DNA from 3 places in the Streptomyces sp. NPDC007157 genome. Region 3 is predicted to be linked to each of the others. Evidence: riboswitches for the same ligand, from Rfam matches in the RefSeq annotation. Region 3 holds a riboswitch; each other region holds the start of a gene.
What was found. Region 3 has a riboswitch for cyclic di-AMP ahead of ABZ642_RS24145 (NlpC/P60 family protein). Riboswitches for the same ligand answer to the same signal wherever they lie in the genome.

Region 1: it holds a riboswitch for cyclic di-AMP, as region 3 does, so the genes downstream of both, ABZ642_RS12330 (M23 family metallopeptidase) here and ABZ642_RS24145 (NlpC/P60 family protein) in region 3, are expected to answer to the same signal.
Region 2: it holds a riboswitch for cyclic di-AMP, as region 3 does, so the genes downstream of both, ABZ642_RS31505 (transglycosylase family protein) here and ABZ642_RS24145 (NlpC/P60 family protein) in region 3, are expected to answer to the same signal.

Annotation. Positions count from the first base shown of each region.
Region 1 covers NZ_JBEYFE010000005.1:458,907-466,550, reverse strand. The annotation lists gene ABZ642_RS12340 (PrsW family intramembrane metalloprotease) at 1-713, shown strand, start outside; gene ABZ642_RS12335 (aldo/keto reductase) at 851-1,822, opposite strand; gene ABZ642_RS12330 (M23 family metallopeptidase) at 1,978-3,015, opposite strand; cyclic di-AMP (ydaO/yuaA leader) riboswitch at 3,025-3,182, opposite strand; gene ABZ642_RS12325 (PP2C family protein-serine/threonine phosphatase) at 3,451-4,545, opposite strand; tRNA gene ABZ642_RS12320 (tRNA-Met) at 4,762-4,835, opposite strand; gene ABZ642_RS12315 (dihydrofolate reductase family protein) at 4,893-6,023, opposite strand; gene ABZ642_RS12310 (MarR family transcriptional regulator) at 6,093-6,620, shown strand; gene ribA (GTP cyclohydrolase II) at 6,782-7,423, shown strand; gene ABZ642_RS12300 (NAD(P)H-binding protein) at 7,536-7,644, opposite strand, start outside.
Region 2 covers NZ_JBEYFE010000020.1:131,966-139,609, forward strand. The annotation lists gene ABZ642_RS31495 (cytochrome P450) at 1-313, shown strand, start outside; gene ABZ642_RS31500 (transglycosylase family protein) at 635-1,657, shown strand; cyclic di-AMP (ydaO/yuaA leader) riboswitch at 1,851-2,022, shown strand; gene ABZ642_RS31505 (transglycosylase family protein) at 2,026-2,724, shown strand; gene eno (phosphopyruvate hydratase) at 3,186-4,472, shown strand; gene ABZ642_RS31515 (septum formation initiator family protein) at 4,626-5,102, shown strand; gene ABZ642_RS31520 (DUF501 domain-containing protein) at 5,132-5,650, shown strand; gene ABZ642_RS31525 (Ppx/GppA phosphatase family protein) at 5,814-6,755, shown strand; gene ABZ642_RS31530 (NAD(P)/FAD-dependent oxidoreductase) at 7,271-7,644, shown strand, end outside.
Region 3 covers NZ_JBEYFE010000013.1:145,271-152,914, forward strand. The annotation lists gene ABZ642_RS24120 (PspC domain-containing protein) at 1-1,011, shown strand, start outside; gene ABZ642_RS24125 (response regulator transcription factor) at 1,008-1,721, shown strand; gene ABZ642_RS24130 (NlpC/P60 family protein) at 1,766-2,824, opposite strand; gene ABZ642_RS24135 (hypothetical protein) at 3,339-3,692, shown strand; partial or broken gene ABZ642_RS24140 (hypothetical protein) at 3,696-4,166, opposite strand; gene ABZ642_RS24145 (NlpC/P60 family protein) at 4,232-5,386, opposite strand; cyclic di-AMP (ydaO/yuaA leader) riboswitch at 5,395-5,568, opposite strand; gene pcrA (DNA helicase PcrA) at 5,892-7,644, shown strand, end outside.

The sequences.
Region 1 (7,644 bases), on a different contig from region 3:
CCTCCGTCACGGCCGCGACGTTCTTCGTGCGTATCGTCATGTCCCCCTTCGCGCACCCCCTGTTCACCGTCCTCACCGGCATCGGGTTCGGCATCTCCGCGTTCTCCGGGGAAGGGCAGCGGGTGCGCCGCGTGCTCGTGCCGGTCGCCGGGCTGCTGCTCGCGATGAGCATGCACGCGTTCTGGAACGGCTCGTCGACGTTCGGGCGGTACGGGTTCTTCGCCGTGTACGGCATGTTCATGGTGCCGGCGTTCGGGCTGCTGACCTGGCTGGCGGTCTGGACCCGGCAGCGGGAGCTGCGGACCGTGCGGGAGGAGCTGCCGGCGTATGTGTACGCCGGGTGGCTGGGCGCGTCCGAGCCGTTCGTGCTCGGCTCGATGCGGGCGCGGCAGATGGCCCGGGAGTACGCCGCGTACCACTTCGGCAAGCCGGCGGGGCGCGCGGTCGCCGAGTACGAGGCGTACGCGACGACGCTCGCCCTGCTGCGCCGCCGGGGACGGCGGGGACGGGCCGGCGCCGACTTCGTGGTGCGGGAGCGGGAGCTGCTGACGGAACTGTGGAGCCGACGCGAGCTGGTCCGCCCCGCCCTGGGCTACGCGGCCCGCACGGCCGCACCGAAAAGCTGGCCGGTATCCCCGCCGCCGGCGTACGGGGCCCCGGGATGGCACGCGGCTGCGGTGCCGTATCCGTCCTACAACCCGTACCGGAGCTAGTGCAGGCCCCCGGTACCCCAGGGCCCCGGAGGGCTCGGCACCGCCGGAAGAGGCCGCGCGCGGTTGCCGCGGGAAGCCGCGGAAGCCGCGCGGGCCGAGCGCGGGCGCCGCGGGAAACCGCGGAAGGAAAGTGAGCGTCAGGCGGAAGCCGCCGTCAGCTGTGTCAGTTCCTGCTCCGTCAGCTCCAGGTCCGCCACCCCCAGCAGCGCCGGGAGCTGTGCCACCGCGCGGGCCGAGGCGATGGGGGCCGTGACGGTGGGCTGGGCCGCCAGCCAGGCCAGGGCGACCGTGGGGACCGGGGCGGAGTGGGCCTCGGCGATCTCGTCGAGGGCCGTCAGCACCTTCTGGCCCCGCTCGGTCTCCAGGTACTGGGCGGCGCGGCCCGCGCGGGGGCTGTCGACCGTCGTGCCGGGGCGGTACTTGCCGGTGAGGAAGCCGGCGGCCAGGGAGAAGTACGGGACCGCCGCGAGGCCGGTGCGGGAGGCCAGCTCTTGGAGGGGGCCCTCGTAGGTGTCGCGGGAGACCAGGTTGTAGTGGGGCTGGAGGGCGACGTACCGGGCGAGACCCTCGCGGTCGGAGAAGTCCAGGGACTCCTGGAGCCGCTCGGCGGTGATGTTGGACGCGGCGATGTGCCGGACCTTGCCCGCCCGCACCAGTTCGTCCAGCGCGCCGATGATCTCCTCGACCGGGATCTCGGGCTTGTCGAAGTGCGTGTAGTACAGGTCGATGTAGTCGGTGCCCAGGCGGCGCAGGGACGCGTCGGCGGCGGCCTTGATGTTGGCGCCCGACAGACCCGGGTAGTCGGGGTGCTGGCTGACCTTCGTCGCGATCACGACGTCCTCGCGGTTGCCGCGCGCCTCGACCCACTTGCCGATGACGGTCTCGGACTCGCCGCCCTTGTGGCCCTCGATCCAGGCCGAGTACGAGTCGGCCGTGTCCACGAAGTTGCCGCCCGCCGCCGTGTACGCGTCCAGGACGGCGAAGGAGGCGGCCTCGTCGGCGGTCCAGCCGAAGACGTTGCCGCCGAGGCAGAGCGGGAAGACCTCCAGGTCGGAGGCGCCGAGCTTGCGGAGAGAGCGGGAAGCGGGAGAAACGGAAGAAGGGGTCATGCCTCAGTTCAACATCGGCCGCCTGCGGACCGATGCCGCCGCAACGCGAAGTTCTCGTAAAAGCGGAAGGCCCTGGCCGGCCTCCGGGTACACCGAACCGGCAGCCCTGACGTCGGGGGGTTGTCGTCAGGGCCGCCGGGGATCAGTGGGGTCCGTCAGGGGTTGAGGCCCTTGCCGTGCAGCCAGGTCATCGGGTCGATGCCGGTGGCCTGGCCGTTCGGGTGGACCTCCAGGTGGAGGTGCGGGCCGGTGACGTTGCCGGTGGCGCCCACCCGGCCGATGACGTCACCGGTGGCGACCTTCTGGCCGACCTTGACGCCGATCGAGGACTGGTGGCAGAACCACAGCTCGGTGCCGTCGTCCAGGGTGATGATCGTGCGGTAGCCGTACGAGCCGGCCCAGCCGGCCTCCGTGACGGTGCCGCTGTGCACGGCCTTGATCAGCGTGCCGGTGGGCGCCGCGAAGTCGAGGCCGGTGTGGTAGCCGGAGGCCCACATGGAGCCGGCCTGCCCGAAGGTGCCGGTGATCGTGTAAGAGACGACCGGCAGCGTGTACTGCTTGGCCAGCGCGGCGAGCCGCTTCTGCTCGGCCCGCGCCTTCTCGGTGGCCTGCGCCTGCTCCTTGGCGTCGGCAGCCTTGGCGGCCGCCGCCTTCTCCGCCTTGGCCTCCGCGTCGGAGACCGCCTTGTCGGCGGCGGCCACGGCCTTGGCGGTGGCCTTGACGTCGAGCTGGGTCTGCTGCTGCTCGGCCTGGGCGATGATCCGGCTGCGCAGCGCCTCACCGGCGTCGGAGGAGGAGTCCGCGTCGGTGGCGGTGGTCGTCTTGGTGACGCTGCTGAGGGCGGTCTGGGTGGCGTGGTGGCCGCCACCCTCGCCGAGCAGGGAGTCGACGGAGGACGGCAGGTCGGGCAGCGAGATGGAGACCGGCGGCTTGCCGGTGTTGGCGCTGGCCATGCCGCCCGCGCCGACGGCGGCGATGACGCCGACGCCGAGGACCGTGGAGCTGCGGGCGAGCCCGCCGCCGCGCTGCTTGGCGACCCGGTGCCGGCCGCGTACCGGGGCGAGGGACTCCTCGGTGGGGTTCCACTCCTCCCAGGGGCCCTCGTCGGTGCGGTAGCCGCCGTAGCCGTAGGTCTCGGGTTGACGCTGGCTGGGCACGAACGGGGCTGTCGGGGCAGGCCGGTTGGACGCCACGCGGGCGCGCTCCTTTCCTTCCGCCGCCTACCGGGTTAGCTGACGGGTTCGGAGCGGGAAGGTCTCCTACGCGCGTATACCGGCCGATTTCTGCCGACGGCAGCCGTGCGATTCACCCCAAGGTGGTGGTTCCCCGGTTCCCTTGCGGGATTCGGCGCGTGCGCACGGAGCCGTCGCGGGTGACGGCTGGGACGACCGCGCTGCGTTATCGAACGTTAATAGACCCAGCTATCAGATTCCAAGCTGTTCGCCTTGATCATTATGCTTTCAAAGCGTGGACTTACCTGCCACGAACGACCAAAAACGGTCGAGTTGACCATGCGTTCTGTTCGGCTCAGGAGTCACACGCGTTTTGATGGTGACTCAGACGTTATGCGGAGGGCGGCCATCCGTGCACTGTGGGTGACAATCCCCAGTACGGCCCGGTGACCGCGCTCAGAGCCGCCGTACGGCGAGCAGCGCCATGTCGTCCGTCATGCCGCCGCCGGTGTGCCGGCGCACCTCGGCCGCGAGCCGGGCCAGCAGCGGGCCGGGGGCGGTGACGACCCGGCCGGTCAGCCGCCGCTCGAGGTCGTAGAACCGGCCGTGCGCGTCCCGCGCCTCGGAGAGCCCGTCGGTGTGCAGCAGCAGCGTGGCCCCACTCGGGAACGCGTGCTCGGCGGCCCGGTCCGGCCAGACCCCCAACTCGCCCAGCCCCAGCGGCAGCGCGGCCTCGGGCACTCCTACCGGGCTCACCCTGCCGTCGCCGTACAAGAGCAGGGGCGGCGGATGGCCGCGGTTGACGACCCGGACCGTGCCGTCGCCGTGCGGGAGTTCGGCGAGCACCGCGGTGGTGAATCCCTCGAACGCGTCGACGCCGCCGCGCCGGACACCCTCGCGGGCCAGCGCCCGCTCCAGCCGCCCCGCCACCGCCTCCAGCGTGGCCTCCTGCTCGGCGGCCTCCCGGAACGCGCCGATCACCACGGCTACGGCGGCGACCGCGCCCATGCCCTTGCCGCGGACGTCGCCGACGACCAGCCGCACGCCGTACGGGGTGTCCTGGACGGCGTACAGGTCGCCGCCGATGAAGGCGTCCTCCTGGGCCGCCTCGTAGCGGGCGGCGATCTCGAGGCCACCGATCCGCTCGGGGGGCTCGGGCAGCACCGCCCGCTGGGAGGCCTCCGCGATCTGGCGGGCGGAGGCGAGGCGCTGGTCACCGAGGCGGACGATCCGGTTGATGCCGGCGGCGAGGACGGCGACGGTGGCCACCGTCGCCATCTCGGTGACACCGTCCACGCCGGGCAGCAAGCCGAAGCGGGCGTGCACGGCGTAGGCGACGAGGAAGGACACGACGCCGGTCAGGACGGTGGTGCGGAGGGAGGAGAGGGGCGCGGCGATCAGCGGGGCGGCCGTGAAGAAGGGGATCGCGGTGAAGGCGGGCGGGGTGCGGACGTCATAGAAGACGCCGGCCGCGATCAGCAGGGCGGGCAGGAAGCGGGCCAGGGTGCGGACGGCTGCGGACACGTCCTCCTGCGCCTCTCCAGAACCCACGCTACGACTCCCCATATGTCTCATATGCCCAATATGCGCCCGTCCAGATTTGCGGCTGTGAGCGAGCAGGGGCGAGTGGTGTGGACCGGGCGGATGAGTACGGACGGGTGTGATGAGGGACACGTGGAGAACCACGTGCAGGAACACGTCCGACATACGTCCCGGTATACGACTCAGGGCCGGAATCCTTGTTCGGATTCCGGCCCTGGCCTTCAGTAGCGGGGACAGGATTTGAACCTGCGACCTCTGGGTTATGAGCCCAGCGAGCTACCGAGCTGCTCCACCCCGCGTCGGTGAAACCAGCATACGCCATTTGAAGAGCGTGAGTCACACGGGTTGCGGGGAGGTCAGCTCAGCAGGTGCGCGTTCGGGGTTTTCGCCAGCTCCTCGTAGGCGCCCAGCACCAGCACCGCCATCCCCGCCTCCCGCAGCATCCCCGTCCCGTCGGCCGCCTCGACGAAGGTGTCCGGCTCGCGCCACGCCGTCACCACCCGCCGCACCCCGGCCCGGAGGATCAGCTCGGCGCAGGGGTGCGGCCGGGAGGCGCGGTGGGTGCAGGGTTCGAGGCTGGTGTAGACCGTGGCCGTGGCCAGCCGGGGGTCGGCCGGGGAGATCTTGGCCAGGGCCGCCTCCTCCGCGTGGACGACCGGGTCGCCGGCCTCCCGGGAGTGGCCACGGGCCAGTTCCGTGCCGTCGGCCGCGACCACCACCGCGCCGACGCTGAAGGCGGTCCGGGAGGGCGGGCAGTCGGCCGCCAGCTCGCAGGCGAGCCGCAGCCAGTGCCGGTCCGCGGCGGACGCCACCGCACCCGCGCCGGGGGCGGTGGGTTCGTACCGCGTCAGGACGACGTCCCCGATCCGGCGGCTCTCCAGGAGCCGCAGCCGCCCGGCCTGGTACCCGCCCGGCCCGAACAGCCGCGGCGCCTTCGGGTCGCCGACGAAGAGCGGGGCCAGGACCAACTGGAGTTCGTCGGCCAGGCCCTGCTGGAGGAGCTGGGTGTGGACGGTGCCGCCGCCCTCGACCATCAGGCGCCCGACCGACCGCGCCTCGTGCAGGTCCCTCAGCAGCGCGGGCCAGTCGAGGGCGGCGCCGAGGGAGACGACGTCCGCGGCGATACCGAGGCCGCGGATCCGCGTCGCGCCCAGGTCCGTCGTGTACACGACCTTCGCGCCGCCGGTGTGCCAGAACTTCGCGTCCGGGTCGAGGTCGCCGGTCGCGGTGACCGTGACCTTGAGGGGGTACTCGGACCTGCCCGCGGCGGTCCGGGCCGCGCGCCGTCCGGGATCGTTGACCAGCAGCCGCGGGTTGTCCGCGCGGATGGTGCCGGCGCCGATCAGGATCGCGTCGACGGAGGCCCGCACCTCGTCGACGCGGTCGAAGTCGGCCGGGGACGAGAGCAGCAGGCGGTCGGGGCCGGTGTCGTCGAGATAGCCGTCGAGGGAGACGGCGGCGGACAGCAGGACGTAGGGGTACGGCATCGGACGTGCTCACTCCCGAGGGCGACGGGCAGGCTTGGTTAAACTTTGAAACAAACCTACACTGGCTGTATGACGACTCGCTGGCTGACGCCGAAGGAGCAGAGCGCCTGGCGCGCCTACATCTCGGCGACACACCTCCTGGACGATGCGATGGACCGGCAGCTCCAGCAGGACGCTGGCATGCCGCATCTGTACTACGGCATCCTCGTCAGTCTCTCCGAGGCGCCGGAGCGCAAGCTGCGCATGACCGACCTCGCCGAGAAGTCGAAGATCACCCGGAGTCGGCTGACGTACGCGGTGACCCGGCTGGAGAAGGACGGGCTGATCCGGCGCGAGGACTGCAAGTGGGACAAGCGGAGCAGCTTCGCAGCCCTGACCGACGAGGGCATGGCGGTGCTGGAGCGCGCGGCGCCGGGCCATGTGGAGACCGTACGGGCGGCGGTGTTCGACCATCTCTCCCCGGAGCAGGTGGACCAGCTGGAGGAGATCAGCTCGGCGATCGCACGGGCGCTGGAGGGTGACGCGTCGACCCCGCGGCCGACCTCCGACGAGGTTCCCTGGCGGCGGCGGTCGTCGCCCTGTTCCGGCCCCTCGTAAGGCCTCGGCCTGCCGGCAGGTCTCGCGGTGGGGCCTCGTGGATATTCCCGTAAAACCCTGTTGCTTCAAATTTAAAACATGGGTAGGGTTCCAGCGGTGGATCTGCTTCAAATCTGAAGCAGAGGCCGCTAACGTCCTGCACCCGGACACAGGAGAACCCGATGCCCGACTTCCCCGCCGCCACCCAGCGCGCCCGCGTCCGGGTACCGCTGCGCTTCACCGACGGCTACAGCGTCAACGCCGAACTCGTCACGTTCCATGGCCTCACCGACGGCCAGGAACACGTGGCCGTCGTCCTCGGCGACCCCGCGCCCGGCACCCTCCCGCTGGTCCGGCTGCACTCCGAGTGCCTGACCGGCGACGTCTTCGGCTCGGCCCGCTGCGACTGCGGACCCCAGCTGCGCGAGGCCGTCGAGCGCATCGCGGAGCGCGGTGGCGTGCTGCTGTACCTGCGCCAGGAGGGGCGCGGCATCGGCCTCTACAACAAGCTCGACGCCTACGCCCTCCAGGACCAGGGCCTCGACACCTACGAGGCGAACGCCGCCCTCGGCCTCCCCGAGGACGGCCGCGACTACACCGCCGCCGCCCAGATGCTGGCCGCCCTCGGCGTCACCGACCTCGACCTGCTCTCCAACAACCCCGACAAGGCGGAGCAGTTGCGGGGCCTCGGCGTCACCGTCCGGGACCGCGTCCCGACCGGTGTCTTCCGCACCGCGCACAACGTCCGCTACCTGCGCGCGAAGGTCCTGCACACCCAGCACACGCTCCCGCTCGCCGAGCTGACGGAACTCAACGCGGGCTGAGTGGGAAGGCGGGACGACCGGCCGACGCCTGACGGAACGACCGGCCGTCGCCTGGCGGAACGGCCGAACCGTCACGGAGCGCGGCCATCGCGTTCGCCCCGCGCCGGATTGATCAGGCGAGCCAGTCGGTGTAGCGGGTGGGGGCGAGATGGGCGTCCTTGTCGGTGAGGACGTCGCCCTTGACCACGGCGAACAGGCCGGCGGTGGGGTCGGTGACGACG
Region 2 (7,644 bases), on a different contig from region 3:
GCGCATCGCCCCCGGCGACCCGGTCCTCGTCGTACTCGCCGCCGCGGACCGGGACCCGGAGCGGTTCGCCGAGCCGGACACGCTCGACCTGGCACGGCGGGACAACCAGCACCTCGGGTACGGCCACGGCATCCACTACTGCCTCGGCGCCCCGCTCGCCCGCCTCGAAGGGCAGAGCGCGCTCGCGACCCTGCTCACCCGCCTCCCGGACCTGCGACTCGCGGCGCCGGAGAGCGAGTTGCGCTGGCGCGGCGGCCTCATCATGCGCGGACTGCGCACGCTCCCCGTGAAGTTCACCCCCGACGGCCGATGAGCCCCACAGGCGCCCGCCAGGCCCCGCCGGCGCCCCACCGGCCCTCCACCTTGCCCCCCCGTCGGCGCCCCGCCGGGCCCTCGTCGGCCCTCCACCACGCCCCCGACCACGGCCCGACCGTGCCTCCACCGGCGCCCCACGAATCCCCCCACCTGGCCCTCCACCCGTGAAGATGACCAGCGTTCAACTCTGTGATCTTCACGTGATCTACGCGGCATTAACTTGTGACAAGTGATCGTCTGCCTATACGTTCACCCATCAGTGCGGCGCCCCGGCGGGACCCGTCGCGCCGGTCACCGCTGTCGCTCGAAAGGTTTCCGCATGCTCTCCGGGAACGGTCGTCACCGTCGCCCCCGTCAGGCTCCGGCTCTCCTCGTCGCGGCCGGCGTGACCGGCTCGGCCATCGCCATCCCACTCCTGGGTGCGGCGAGCGCCAACGCGGCCGACGGCAGCACCTGGGACAGGGTGGCCGAGTGCGAGAGCGGCGGCTCCTGGAGCATGGACGCCGGCACCGGCTACTACGGCGGTCTGCAGATGTCCCAGGACGACTGGGACGAGTACGGCGGCCAGGAGTACGCCGCCACGCCGGACCAGGCGAGCCGTTCGCAGCAGATCTCCGTCGCCGAGAGGATCCTCGCGGACCAGGGCACCAAGCCCTGGCGGACCTGTGCCCTGATCGCCGGGCTCTCCTCGGACGACGCCTCGGTGAACGTCGACACGGGCCTCGACGGATCGGGCGACACGTCCGGCTCCTCCGACTCGTCCTCCGGGTTGTCGGATTCATCCTCTTCATCTGGTTCTTCGGATTCATCCGGTTCATCGGATTCCGGCTCGTCCGACTCCTCGTCGGATTCCTCGGGTGTCACGGACTCCGACTCCGCCACCCCGTCCCCGAGTGCGAGTGGCGACTCCGGCAAGGGCGCCCCTGCCGACTCCACGAAGGTGGACAAGTCGGGATCTAAGGGGTCCAGCGCCTCGAAGGCGAGCGAGAGCCCCGTCGTGCCCGAAGCCGATGAGTCGGACAATTCATGGCAGACGGGCAGCTCTTGGGATCTGGTCGACACGGGGGCCGTCGGTAGCGGCGGCAAGCATCGTGGCGGCTCGGCGGACGAAAGCGTGACAAACGGTCAGAGTGTGACTTCTTCCGGCCGTCACGCCTCCCGGGACGCCGGCACCTACACCGTCCGGGACGGCGACACTCTCGCCTCCATCGCCGACTCCCTTGACCTCGACGGCGGATGGCGTGCGCTCTATGCCGCGAACAAGGCGGACATCGGCGCCGACCCGAACGACATCGCCCCCGGTCAGACCCTGAAACTCAGCAGCGAAACGGTCGAAAAGTAGCGGGAGTTGGCACTTCGGACCGCCCTACTTCGAAGTTAAATGTCCGGTTTGGTGAAAGTGTGGGATGAGTCTCAGAAGCCCTGATCATCTTTGAAATTCACCTGATCGCCTGTTTACGGTCAAGGCCGCTCGTCACCACGAGCCCCGGCCGTCGCAACGCCGAGTCCTGCCAGCGGCTGCCCGGGAACAGTCGTCGCGTCAAGCGCCGTAGGCAGGAGCGGGGGACCCAAGGTAAGTGCCGGGACCGGTAGTTGAGACTGCCGTGTCCGGCTCGGGGTGAAGCCGCGCACCGTGAGGTGTGCGGCCGGGCAACTCAACCGGCCCGAACCCGACAGCTCACCTCGCAGGCGTCGGTGAGGGGATCCTTCATGCTGTTTTCCGGCAAGGGCAAGCACCGTCGTCCGTCCAGGGCCACCCGCGCCGCCGCGCTCGCCGGCGTCACCGGTGTCGCCATCGCCGCTCCGCTGATGGCCTCCGGCACCGCCTCCGCCGCCACCGCCTCCGAGTGGGACACCGTCGCCCAGTGCGAGTCCGGCGGCAACTGGGCCATCAACACCGGCAACGGTTACTACGGCGGTCTGCAGTTCTCCGCCTCCACCTGGGCCGCGTACGGCGGTACGCAGTACGCCGCACAGGCCAACCAGGCCACCAAGGCGCAGCAGATCGAGACCGCCGAGAAGGTCCTCGCCGCGCAGGGCAAGGGCGCCTGGCCGGTCTGCGGCACGGGCCTGTCCGGCGCCACCTACACCGGCAGCAGCACCAGCTCCTCCTCTTCCTCCTCCGGCTCCAGCTCCGCGAACAGCGGCACGAGCAGCCGTACGACCGACACTCAGGCCGCCTCCCGCTCCGCCGAGCGTCCGGCCGCCAAGAAGACCGTCACCACCCCGACCGGCAAGAAGGTCAAGAAGGGTGATGGCGAGTACAAGGTCGTCAAGGGCGACACGCTCAGCTCCATCGCCGAGAAGCACCAGGTCAAGGGCGGCTGGCAGGCGCTGTTCAAGCTGAACAAGGACATCGTCGACGACGCCGACTTCATCTACCCGGGCCAGCAGCTGCACCTGAAGTAGGGCGCCCGAAGCGAGCCGAAGCAAGCCGAAGCAATACGAGGGCGCCAGCTGAACCACAGCGCCCGCACAGCCGTGGTCCCCATAGTGGAGACCACGTGAGGGTCACCCCCGTCCCCCACGAGCCCCCGCCCCGGTGCGTTCTCCCCCGTACGCACCGGGGCGGGGTTTCTCTTTGCCGCCCTCGCGCCGCCCTCGCGCCGTCCTCTCGCGGTCCTCGCGCCGTCCTCTCGTGGTCGTCTCGCGATCCTCCCGCGGTCTTCTTCTTGACCCGCTCTTCTTCCGTTCTTCATCGGACCCCCCTTTGTTCCGCACATGAACAATGAGTACCGTCTGTGTGTCCACGGGCCGGTCGGTCGACCGATTGACGGGCCCGGGGCGGTTAGGCTCTAGTCGCAAGGCTGAGCAAGGGCCGACAAGGCCCGCGTGCGCCCGCACAACCAGCGTCAGATCCCAAGAAGGAGATGCTCGTGCCGTCCATCGACGTCGTCGTAGCCCGGGAAATCCTGGACTCCCGAGGCAACCCCACGGTCGAGGTCGAGGTCGGCCTCGACGACGGCAGCACGGGTCGTGCCGCCGTCCCCTCCGGCGCCTCCACCGGCGCCTTCGAGGCCATCGAGCTCCGTGACGGCGACCCCAACCGCTACCTCGGCAAGGGTGTCGAGAAGGCCGTCCTCGCCGTGATCGAGCAGATCGGCCCGGAGCTGGTCGGCTACGACGCCACCGAGCAGCGCCTGATCGACCAGGCGATGTTCGACCTGGACGCCACCGACAACAAGGGCTCGCTCGGCGCCAACGCCATCCTCGGCGTCTCCCTCGCCGTCGCCCACGCCGCCTCCGAGGCCAGCGACCTGCCGCTGTTCCGCTACCTGGGCGGCCCCAACGCGCACCTGCTGCCGGTGCCGATGATGAACATCCTCAACGGCGGCTCGCACGCGGACTCCAACGTGGACATCCAGGAGTTCATGATCGCCCCGATCGGCGCGGAGTCCTTCTCCGAGGCGCTGCGCTGGGGTGCCGAGGTCTACCACACCCTGAAGAAGGTCCTGAAGAACAAGGGCCTGTCCACCGGCCTCGGCGACGAGGGCGGCTTCGCCCCGAACCTGGAGTCCAACCGCGCCGCGCTCGACCTCATCCTCGAGGCGATCAAGCAGGCCGGCTACGTCCCCGGCGAGCAGATCGCGCTCGCGCTCGACGTCGCCGCGTCCGAGTTCTACAAGGACGGCAAGTACGAGTTCGAGGGCAAGTCCCGCTCGGCCGCCGAGATGACCGAGTACTACGAGGAACTCGTCGCCGCGTACCCGCTGGTCTCCATCGAGGACCCGCTGTTCGAGGACGACTGGGCCGGCTGGAAGGTCCTCACCGACAAGCTCGGTGACAAGGTCCAGATCGTCGGCGACGACCTCTTCGTCACCAACCCGGAGCGCCTGGCCCGCGGCATCGAGGACGGCGCCGCCAACGCCCTGCTCGTCAAGGTGAACCAGATCGGCTCGCTCACCGAGACCCTGGACGCCGTCGAGCTGGCCCAGCGCAACGGCTTCAAGTGCATGATGTCCCACCGCTCCGGCGAGACCGAGGACGTCACCATCGCCGACCTCGCCGTCGCCACCAACTGCGGCCAGATCAAGACCGGCGCCCCGGCCCGCTCCGAGCGCGTCGCCAAGTACAACCAGCTGCTGCGCATCGAGGAGATCCTCGACGACGCCGCGGTGTACGCCGGCCGCAGCGCCTTCCCGCGCTTCAAGGGCTGACCCGTCAGGGGCGGCCGGCCCGCTGGGGGCCGACGGTCCGTCAGGGGTCGCTGACCCGTTAAGGGTCAAGGCTGCGCCAGTCGTACGTACGTCCCCGTACCGGTCCCGTACCGTGTGCGGGGACGTACGCGCGTGTGAACGGGAGGCGGGGACATGGCCGTGAAGGACCGGGACCGGTTCTCCACCGCGACCAGGCTGAAGCTGCTCGGCGAGCAGACGGCGGCCCGGGTCTACCGCTCCCAGACCAAGCGGCAGGCCCGCCGCTCCCGGCTGACCGGCCGTGCCGCGCTGCTCGCGATCGTGCTGTGCACGATGATCGTCGCGCTCGCCTATCCGATGCGGCAGTACGTCTCCCAGCGTGCCGAGATCGCCGACCAGGAACGCCAGCAGCAGCAGGCCCGGCAGCGGGTCGAACAGCTGCGGGACGTCAAGGCCCGGTGGCAGGACGACGCGTACGCCGAGCAGCAGATCCGGCAGCGGCTGCACTATGTGATGCCGGGGGAGACCGGCTACATCGTGATCGACCCCGCTGCCGCCAGGCAGGCGCACGCCTACCTCGGGGCGGCCGACCGCCCCTGGTACGCGAACGTCTGGGACGGCGTCGACAAGTCCGACGCGTCCGACCAGTGAACCGACAGAAAGCCACACAGAACACAGTCATGCAAACGCCTCCGCCCTCCACTCCGCGCACCGAGCCGACCGACGCCGACGTCGAGGCCTTCAAGCAGCAGCTCGGGCGGCCGCCGCGCGGGCTGCGGGCGATCGCGCACCGGTGCCCGTGCGGGCAGCCGGACGTCGTGGAGACCGCGCCGCGGCTGCCGGACGGCACGCCGTTCCCGACGCTGTACTACCTGACGTGCCCCAAGGCCGCGTCCGCCATCGGCACCCTGGAGGCCAACGGCGTGATGAAGGAGATGACGGCGCGGCTGGAGAGCGATCCGGAGCTGGCGGCGGCGTACCGGGCCGCGCACGAGGACTACATCCGGCGCCGGGACGAGATCGAGGAGCTGACGGGGTTCCCGAGCGCCGGCGGGATGCCGGACCGGGTGAAGTGCCTCCACGTGCTGGTGGCACACTCGCTGGCGGCGGGGCCGGGCGTGAACCCGCTCGGCGACGAGGCGATCGCCATGCTGCCCGAGTGGTGGGCCAAGGGCGCCTGCGTGATCACCGGCGAGTGACGTCCGCCAAGGGTCTCTGTCCCCTGGACGGTTCCCTCAAGGGTCTCCGTCCCCTGGACGGTTCCCCCAAGGGGCTCCGCCCCCGGACCGCCGAGACCTTTGCACACCCACCAGCCGACTCGGTCCGTCACACGGTCACGTACAGAGTGAGGAACACCCAGCCATGACGCGCGTCGCCGCCATCGATTGCGGTACCAACTCCATCCGGCTGCTCGTCGCCGACGCGAACCCGGAGACCGGGGAACTCGTCGATCTGGACCGGCGGATGGTGATCGTGCGGCTCGGGCAGGGGGTCGACCGGACCGGGCGGCTCGCTCCGGAGGCGCTGGAGCGGACCTTCGCCGCCTGCCGGGAGTACGCGGCCGTCATCAAGGAGTACGGGGCGCAGCGGCTGCGGTTCGTGGCCACCTCCGCCTCCCGGGACGCCGAGAACCGGGACGAGTTCGTGCGCGGGGTGCTGGACATCCTCGGCGTCGAGCCGGAGGTCATCAGCGGTGACCAGGAGGCCGAGTTCTCCTTCACGGGTGCGACGAAGGAGCTGACGGGCCGCGACGACCTCGCCAAGCCCTTCCTCGTCGTGGACATCGGCGGCGGTTCCACCGAGTTCGTCGTCGGGGACGAGGGGGTGCGGGCCGCGCGGTCCGTGGACGTCGGCTGTGTGCGGATGACCGAGCGCCACCTGGTGCACGGGGGACAGGTCAGCGACCCGCCGACCGACACGGAGATCGCCGCCATGCGGGCCGACATCGAGCGCGCCCTCGACCTCGCGGAGCGGACCGTGCCGCTGCGCGAGGCCCACACCCTGGTCGGACTGGCCGGATCGGTCACCACCCTCTCCGCCATCCACCAGGACCTGCCGGAGTACGACTCCGCCGCCATCCACCACTCCCGCATCCCCTACGCCCGGGTCCGGGAGATCACCGAGCGGCTGCTGGGCTCCACCCACGCCGAGCGGGCCGCGATCCCCTCCATGCACCCCGGGCGCGTCGACGTCATCGGCGCCGGCGCTCTCGTACTGCTGTCGATCATGGAGCGGGTGGGCGCGGCGGAGGTCGTGGTGAGCGAGCACGACATCCTGGACGGCATCGCCTGGTCCATCGCCTGACCCTTCCGACCGGCCTTTTCGGAACCGGCCTTCCGACAGGACTCTCCGGCCGCCTCGCCGACCCTCTCCGAATGCCTTGCCCGACCCTTCCGACCTCCTCGGATGAGCGTGTGGGGTGGCGGGTGAGCGTCCCGGACGGCCCGTGACACGCCGTGCCACGACACCCCCTCGGAAAACTTCGTGAAGTTCTTCACAAGGATTTCGGTGCAGGTGAGGGGTCCAACGGGTCCCGTTGGCCCGTTCGGGGGCTCAGTGGCCCCGAGTGCGTGCTCAGGAGAGCGTTCCGGGGGTGTTTCCGGAGGTGCTCGCGTGGGTGACATCCGGTGCCCCCGCGGTGCCCCCGGAAGCCCGGAGGAGCAGCTCACGCGGCATTGACAACGGGTCGTATCGGAAGTGGGTTCCCACTGTTGACCATGACCTGTGTCACGTGGGCCGCGGAGTGTAGCACGACCCCTGTGGAACCTTGTGAAGGGGCGCACGAGCGGCCCCCCTGGGGCGGGTGGATACTCGATGCCATGAGCACCACGGAGCGTCCCAGGATCCTCGTAGTAGGCGGTGGGTACGTAGGCCTGTACGCAGCTCGGCGCATTCTCAAGAAGATGCGCTACGGCGAGGCGACCGTCACGGTCGTCGACCCCCGGTCGTACATGACCTACCAGCCCTTCCTCCCCGAAGCCGCCGCCGGCAGCATCTCCCCTCGGCATGTCGTCGTCCCGTTGCGACGCGTGCTGCCGAAGGCGGAGGTCCTCACCGGCCGGGTCACCACCATCGACCAGGACCGCAAGGTCGCCACGATCGCCCCCCTCGTGGGCGAGGCGTACGAGCTGCCCTTCGACTACCTGGTCATCGCACTCGGCGCGGTCTCCCGTACCTTCCCGATCCCCGGCCT
Region 3 (7,644 bases):
CGCCGCAGACTCGTCGCCCGCAGACCCGACAGAGGCCAGATCGTCGCGCTGCTCCTCATGGTCGTCGTGTCCATGGTGTTCGTGGGCAGTGTCAACCTCACCAGCGGCGCCAAGGCCTATCTCCTGCCCGCGGTCCTGGTCGCCGCCGGTGTGGCGCTCGTCTGGCGCCAGGCGGACAACGCCCGCCGGGCCCGCTGGGTCGAGGTCGGCAGCCGGCGCCGTACGCTCTCGCTGCTGCGCGCGGGCGTCGGCGTCCTGCTCGTCACGGCGGGCGTCTCGGGCGTCTTCGTCATGCAGGGCTCCGCCGCGCACATCGGGGCGGTGCTCCAGGCCTCGCTCGCCGTGCTCGTCGGCATCACGCTGCTCGCCGGGCCGTATCTGGTGCGGATGACCCAGGACCTCTCCGAGGAGCGGCTGATGCGTATCCGCGCCCAGGAGCGCGCCGAGGTCGCCGCTCATGTCCACGACTCCGTGCTGCACACCCTGACCCTGATCCAGCGCAACGCGGAGAACGCGAACGAGGTGCGCCGCCTCGCCCGCGCCCAGGAGCGCGACCTGCGCACCTGGCTCTACAAGCCCGAGGGCACCGGCAAGGACGAGGCCGACGAGCCCACCACCCTCGCCGAAGCGGTCCGGCGCAATGCCGCGGAGGTCGAGGACAAGCACGGCGTCCCCATCGAGGTCGTGGTGGTCGGCGACTGCCCACTCGACGAGCGGACGGGCGCGCAGATGCAGGCCGCGCGCGAGGCGATGGTCAACGCCGCCAAGTACGGTGGCGAGGGCGGCGCCGTCCAGGTCTACGCCGAAGCCGAGGGCAGGACGGTCTTCGTGTCCGTCCGCGACCGCGGTCCCGGCTTCGACCTCGACTCGATACCCGCCGACCGCATGGGTGTCAGAGAATCGATCGTCGGCCGCATGGAACGCCACGGCGGTACGGCGCGGCTGCGGTCCGTGCCGGGCGGCGGCACGGAGGTCGAGTTGGAGATGGAGAGGGCGGAGAACACGTCATGAGCGACGCGACCGAGGCGAACGGCCCGGCGGAAGGCACGGAGAAGGCCGGGCGTCGGGTGCGCGTGGTCCTCGTCGACGACCACCGGATGTTCCGTACCGGTGTGCAGGCCGAGATCGGCCAGACCGAGCAGACCGGCGTCGAGGTGGTCGGCGAGGCCGCCGACGTCGACCAGGCGGTCACGGTGATCACCGCGACCCGGCCCGAGGTGGTGCTCCTCGATGTGCATCTGCCGGGCGGCGGCGGGGTCGAAGTGCTGCGCCGGTGCGCCCCGTTGACGGCGGACGCCGAACGGCCGGTGCGCTTCCTCGCGCTGTCCGTGTCGGACGCGGCCGAGGACGTGATCGGGGTGATCCGCGGCGGCGCCCGCGGCTATGTCACCAAGACGATCACCGGCACCGACCTGGTCGACTCGATCTTCCGGGTGCAGGAGGGCGACGCCGTCTTCTCCCCGCGGCTCGCCGGGTTCGTCCTGGACGCCTTCGCCTCCACCGACGCCCCGCCGGTCGACGAGGACCTCGACCGCCTCACCCAGCGCGAGCGCGAGGTCCTGCGCCTGATCGCGCGCGGCTACGCCTACAAGGAGATCGCCAAGCAGCTGTTCATCTCCGTCAAGACGGTCGAGTCCCATGTGTCGGCGGTGCTGCGGAAGCTGCAACTGTCGAACCGCCATGAGCTGACCCGCTGGGCGACCGCGCGCCGCCTGGTCTGAGGCGGCTCCGGGAGGCCCCGGATCCGTACGGTGGCCGACGGGGTTCACACCACCCGTGTCGCCCCGGCGAACGGCATCTCGTCGATCGGGGCGATCCGTACCGGGGCCGACGGATTGGGGGCGTGGATCATCTGGCCGTTGCCGATGTAGATGCCGACGTGGCTGATGCCCGAGTAGAAGAACACCAGGTCGCCCGGCTGGAGTTCGGAGCGGGAGACGCGGCGGCCGGCGTTGATCTGGGCGTAGGTGGTACGGGGGAGGGAGACGCCGGCGGAGCGGTAGGCGGCCTGGGCGAGTCCCGAGCAGTCGAAGGCGTCGGGGCCGGTCGCGCCCCAGACGTAGGGGCTGCCGAGCTTGGCGTAGGCGTACGCCACGGCGGCCGCGGCACGGGAGTCGGAGGCCGTGACGCCGCCCGGGGCCAGGGTGGCGCGGGCGCCGGAGGCCGAACGGGAGGCGCGCGCGGAGTCGCCGTCCGCCGTGACCGCCGCCCGCTGCTGCGGCGAGAGCCGGTCCAGCAGCCGCCGGGCCTCGGCCAGCTTGCCGGTGACGGTGGTCTTCTGCCGCTTCAGCTCGGCCTGCCGGGATCGCAGCGAGGCCAGCTCGACGTGCGCCGCGCCGCGCAACTGCTCGATCTCCCGCAGCTGTCGGCGCACCCGCGCCACCGCGCCGGCCTGCGCGGCACCGGCCCGTTCGGCGAACGCGGCGTTGTCCAGGTACCGGTCGGGATCGCTGGAGAGCGCCAGTTGCCACGCCGGGTCGATACCGCCGTCGCGGTACTGCGCGGCCGCGGCCAGACCGAGCGCGTCCCGCGCGGAGTTGAGCCTGTCCTGCTTGCGGGCGGTCTCGTCCTGCAACGCCTTGAGCCGCTGCTGGGCGGCGTCGGCCTTCTCCTTCGCTCCGTCGTACTTCTCGGTGGCCGCCTCGGCCTCCTGGTACAGCTGGTCCACCTTGGCCTTCACCTGCGCCGGTGTCAGTTGCGGCTCGGCGTGTCCGGTCCCTTCGAAGCCCGTCGCGGTGGCCGCGCCCGCCAGGGCGAGGGTGACGGCCGTGCGGGCCGTACTGCCGCTGAGCGAGCGCTGTCGGGGCTTGCGGTGCGCTGCCACCTGGACTGGTCACGTCCTTTCGTACGACCGCCGTGTGGTCCGTACGCACGCCAGGGGGAGCGCGTATACGGCCGCAGGGGTGCGGATTACGCGTCCGGCGGCGGCCCGCACAGGGGGAGCGGGCCGCCGCCGGACTTTCTCGGCGGTGGTGTCCGACTGCCGCCCCTGGCCCGGGCGGCGGTGGGGAGTCGGTCACCTGGGGGAGGACGCTAAACCGGTCTGTGTCGGCCTGGTAACGCGATGCGCGGAATTGGTGTGACCGGATCGTTACCCGACGCTATGTGACCGGGATTCCGGTCCGGACCCGTCGGCTTCACGGGGCCGGATGACCGAAGCGGCGGTTCCGGGGCGAGCGGGGCGCGCGGGGTGCTATGGGGTGCATATATGCGATGCCGTGGCGGCGGACGGTGGACGGCGGGCAGCGGCGGTCGGCGACAGGCGACGGGCGGCGGCGGGTGCGGAGGGAGGGGCCGGTGACCGGCGACCCGGGGGGCCCTGATTAGGCTCCGGGGCCATGGGCGTACTCATCCATCTCTTCGTCGGCCTGCACATCATCGGCATCGCCGCGCTCCTCGGCGGTTTCCTCACCCAGATGAAGGCGATGGGCCAGGGCACGGCCCGCTTCGTCCCCGGGATGCTGCACGGCGCGTTCACCATGCTCGCGACCGGCGTGATCCTGGTCGGCCTCAACGAGGCCGACGACCACCACGTCAACACCGTCAAGATCGGCGTGAAGCTCGCGCTGCTGATCGTGATCCTCGGGCTCGTCTACGTGAAGCGGGACGACGAGAAGGTGGAGAAGGGTGCCTTCGGCCTGGTGGGCCTGCTGACCATGGTGAACATCTTCATCGCCGTGCTGTGGACGTGACCCTCAGGAAGCCCTCCTGAGGGCGGCGCGGGCGGCCGTCACCGCGCCGGCGGTCACCGCCGGCCAGGCCGCCACCGCGACCCACGCCAGGACCCGCCCCGGCCATCTCAGCCACGGGACGCCGACGGCGGTCGCGACCGACAGCATCGCCGCGGCCGTCAACCCCATCGTGAACACCGTCGCCCAGCGGCGTACGTCGTAACGCGGCCGGGGTCGCGCCACCTCGGCGGCCAGCAGTACGACGTACCAGGCCAGGGCCAGGACGAGCAGCGCCACCGTCACCGTGCGCAGAACGCCCCGGTCGTCGTCGTTCCACAGGTACAGCCGGGCGCTGTCGGCGGCCAGCAGCCTTGCCCCGGCCAGCGCGGAGATCGCGGGCGCGCCGCCCGCGACCCAGTGGTCGCCTGCCCCCGCGATCACCTGCCGCCACTCGAAACGGGCCACGGCGAACCCGTACAGCACCAGCCCCCGCCAGATGCAGCCCCACGAAATGCGCGCGTGCGCGTGCCCGCGCCTCTTGAGCCGGTCGCAGGCGCCTTTCAGGCCGGTCGCACCACGCTGTGGATGATCGACTCGCCGCCGTAGTAGATCGACTCCTCCCGGACGTACGCGCCGGGCTTCGGGGCGTGGATCATCATGCCGTTGCCGATGTAGACGCCGACGTGGCTGACGTCGTCGTAGAAGAAGACCAGGTCGCCGGGCTGGGCGTCGGCGAGGGAGACGGTGGTGCCGGCGTTCACCTGGTCGTACGTGGTGCGCGGCAGGGAGACGCCCGCGGCCTTCCAGGCGGCCTGGGAGAGGCCGGAGCAGTCGTAGGAGCCGGGGCCGGTGGCGCCCCAGACGTACGGCTTACCGACCTGCGCACGGGCGAAGGCGATCGCCTTGGCCGCCTTCGTCCCGTAGGCGGAGTCGGACGAGGAGGAAGAAGAGGACGAAGAGGAGCCGCTGGAGGTCGACGTCGATGACGACGAAGCATCCTTCGCGGCCGCCGCCTGCTGTTTCGCGAGCTCCGCCGCCTTGCGTGCCGCTGCCGCCTGCTGCTGCTTCTCGATCTCCGCCAGCCGCGCCTTCTCCTGGGCCGTCAGCTGCGACAGCAGCTCCCGCGCGGAGGCCAGCTTCGTCTGAACGGTGGTCTTGGCGGTCTTGAGGTCGTCCTGGGTCTCGGTGAGCGTCTCCAGGCTCTTGGCGGCCTCCTGCCGCTTCGCCATGGTCGCGGACTGCTGTGTGGCGTAGTCGTCGACCGCGTCCTTCTGGCGCGAGGTCAGCCGGCTCATCAGCTGCGTCTGGTCGAAGTAGTCCTGCGGACTGTCCGCGAGCAGGAACGTCGCCGTGTCGGGTGCGCCGGTCCCGGTGCGGTACTGGGCCGCGGCGAAGGAACCCAGTTCCTCACGCGCCTTGTTGAGCCGGTCCGTGCGCTCGGCGACGTCGTCGAGCAGGGTGTCGGCCTGCTTGCGCTGCTTTCCGGTCTTCTCCTTGGCCGCGTTGTACTTCTCGGTCGCCGACTCGGCCTGCCGGTAGAGGGCGTCGACCTTCTTCTCGACCTCCTCCAGGCTGGGCTTGCCGTCCTCGGAGGGCGCGGCGTTGGCCGTCTGGGAGAGCAGCGCCACGGAGGTGAGGGCGGCGGTGGCCAGGGCGGGGGTGCGTATGCCTGCTACGCGCGTTGCGGACGGACGCGACTTGCGGTGCGACGCCAACGGGGGCGACTCCTTCCATGCTCCGCCTACCGAGTTAGCTGTCGGGTTCGGGCGGGTGGTTCGGAAGGGTTGCCCTACGGTCCGTTCCCCGGTGGGAAGTCGGGACCGATTCACCCCAAGGTTCGGTGTGGGTCCCCGGCTCCGGGTACGCGGCGGCACCCTGGACTCGGCGGAGGCCGTGCGGCCCGGCGACGTTCGCCGGTGGGGGTCGTACGGCCTGCTCGGCACGCTAGCCAACTCGTGTGCTCCGTGTGAAGTTTGATGTGCGATATGCCCGATACATTTTCGTGACCTTGGTGTTGCGGATCGGCCGGATCGGTTGATCGGGGAGGGTATGCGGTGACTTGTCCGGTGCGGGCGGGTGGTCCGTGCTCTCCGCTGACGGGCCGGCCCGTGCTCACGGCGTGTGATCGCTGACCGTGAGGGGCCGATTCTGGCGGGTGACCGGGGTGAGTTTCCGGGGTGGGGACCGGTTGTCGGTGGGGCGCCCTAGACTCGGAGAGCGATGAGCAGCCTCTTTGACGACAGCTTCCTGGCGAGCCTCCAGTCCCCGCGCGGCCACGAGGAGGAACCCCCGCCGCCGCCCGAGGACGAGCACGTACCGGAACCGGTTCCGGACGATCTGTTCGGCGGGCAGTTCGACGCGCCCCCGGACCGGGACGCCTACTACCGCGACGGCGCCGCCCGCCCGGCCCTGGACCCGGCCGCCCTCCTGGAGGGGCTGAACGAGAACCAGCGCGCGGCGGTCGTGCACGCAGGCTCCCCGCTGCTGATCGTGGCCGGCGCCGGTTCCGGCAAGACGCGCGTGCTCACCCACCGCATCGCCCACCTGCTCGGCGCGCGCCAGGTGCACCCGGGGCAGATCCTCGCGATCACCTTCACCAACAAGGCCGCGGGCGAGATGAAGGAGCGCGTCGAGCACCTCGTCGGCCCGCGCGCGAACGCGATGTGGGTGATGACCTTCCACAGCGCGTGCGTGCGGATCCTGCGCAGGGAGAGCAAGAAGCTCGGCTTCACCTCCTCCTTCTCGATCTACGACGCGGCTGACTCCAAGCGCCTGATGGCGCTGGTCTGCCGGGACCTGGACCTCGACCCCAAGCGCTTCCCGCCGAAGTCCTTCAGTGCCCAGGTCAGCAACCTCAAGAACGAGCTGGTCGACGAGGAGGACTTCGCCGCCCGGGCGAGCGACGGCTTCGAGAAGACCCTCGCCCAGGCCTACGCCATGTACCAGTCGCGGCTGCGCGAGGCGAACGCCCTCGACTTCGACGACCTGATCATGACGACGGTCAACCTGCTGCGCGCCTTCCCGGACGTCGCCGAGCACTACCGCCGCCGCTTCCGGCACGTCCTGGTGGACGAGTACCAGGACACCAACCACGCCCAGTACGCGCTCGTGCGCGAGCTGGTCGGCACCGGCGCGCACGCGGAGGACGTACCGCCGGGCGAGCAGGACCTCCCGCCCGCCGAACTGTGCGTGGTGGGCGACGCCGACCAGTCGATCTACGCCTTCCGGGGGGCGACGATCCGCAACATCCTCCAATTCGAGGAGGACTACCCGAACGCGACGACGATCCTCCTGGAGCAGAACTACCGCTCCACGCAGACGATCCTCTCCGCCGCCAACGCGGTCATCGAGCGCAACGAGTCCCGCCGCCCGAAGAACCTGTGGACCAATGCGGGCGCGGGCGCGCAGATCACCGGCTATGTCGCCGACACCGAGCACGACGAGGCACAGTTCGTCGCCGACGAGATAGACCGTCTGACGGACGCGGGGGAGGCGAAGGCCGGCGATGTCGCCGTCTTCTACCGCACGAACGCGCAGTCCCGTGTCTTCGAGGAGATCTTCATCCGCGTCGGCCTGCCCTACAAGGTCGTCGGCGGTGTCCGCTTCTACGAGCGCAAGGAGGTCCGGGACGTCCTGGCGTATCTGCGCGTGCTGGCCAACCCGGAGGACTCCGTCCCGCTGCGCCGGATCCTCAACGTCCCCAAGCGCGGTATCGGCGACCGCGCGGAGGCGATGATCGACGCCCTCGCCCAGCGCGAGAAGATCAGCTTCCCCCAGGCGCTCAAGCGCGTGGACGAGGCGTACGGCATGGCCGCGCGGTCGACCAACGCCGTCAAGCGGTTCAACACGCTGATGGAGGACCTCCGTACGGTCGTGGAGTCCGGCGCCGGACCGGCCACCGTCCTGGAGGCGATCCTGGAACGCACCGGCTATCTCGCCGAGTTGCAGGCCTCCACCGACCCGCAGGACGAGA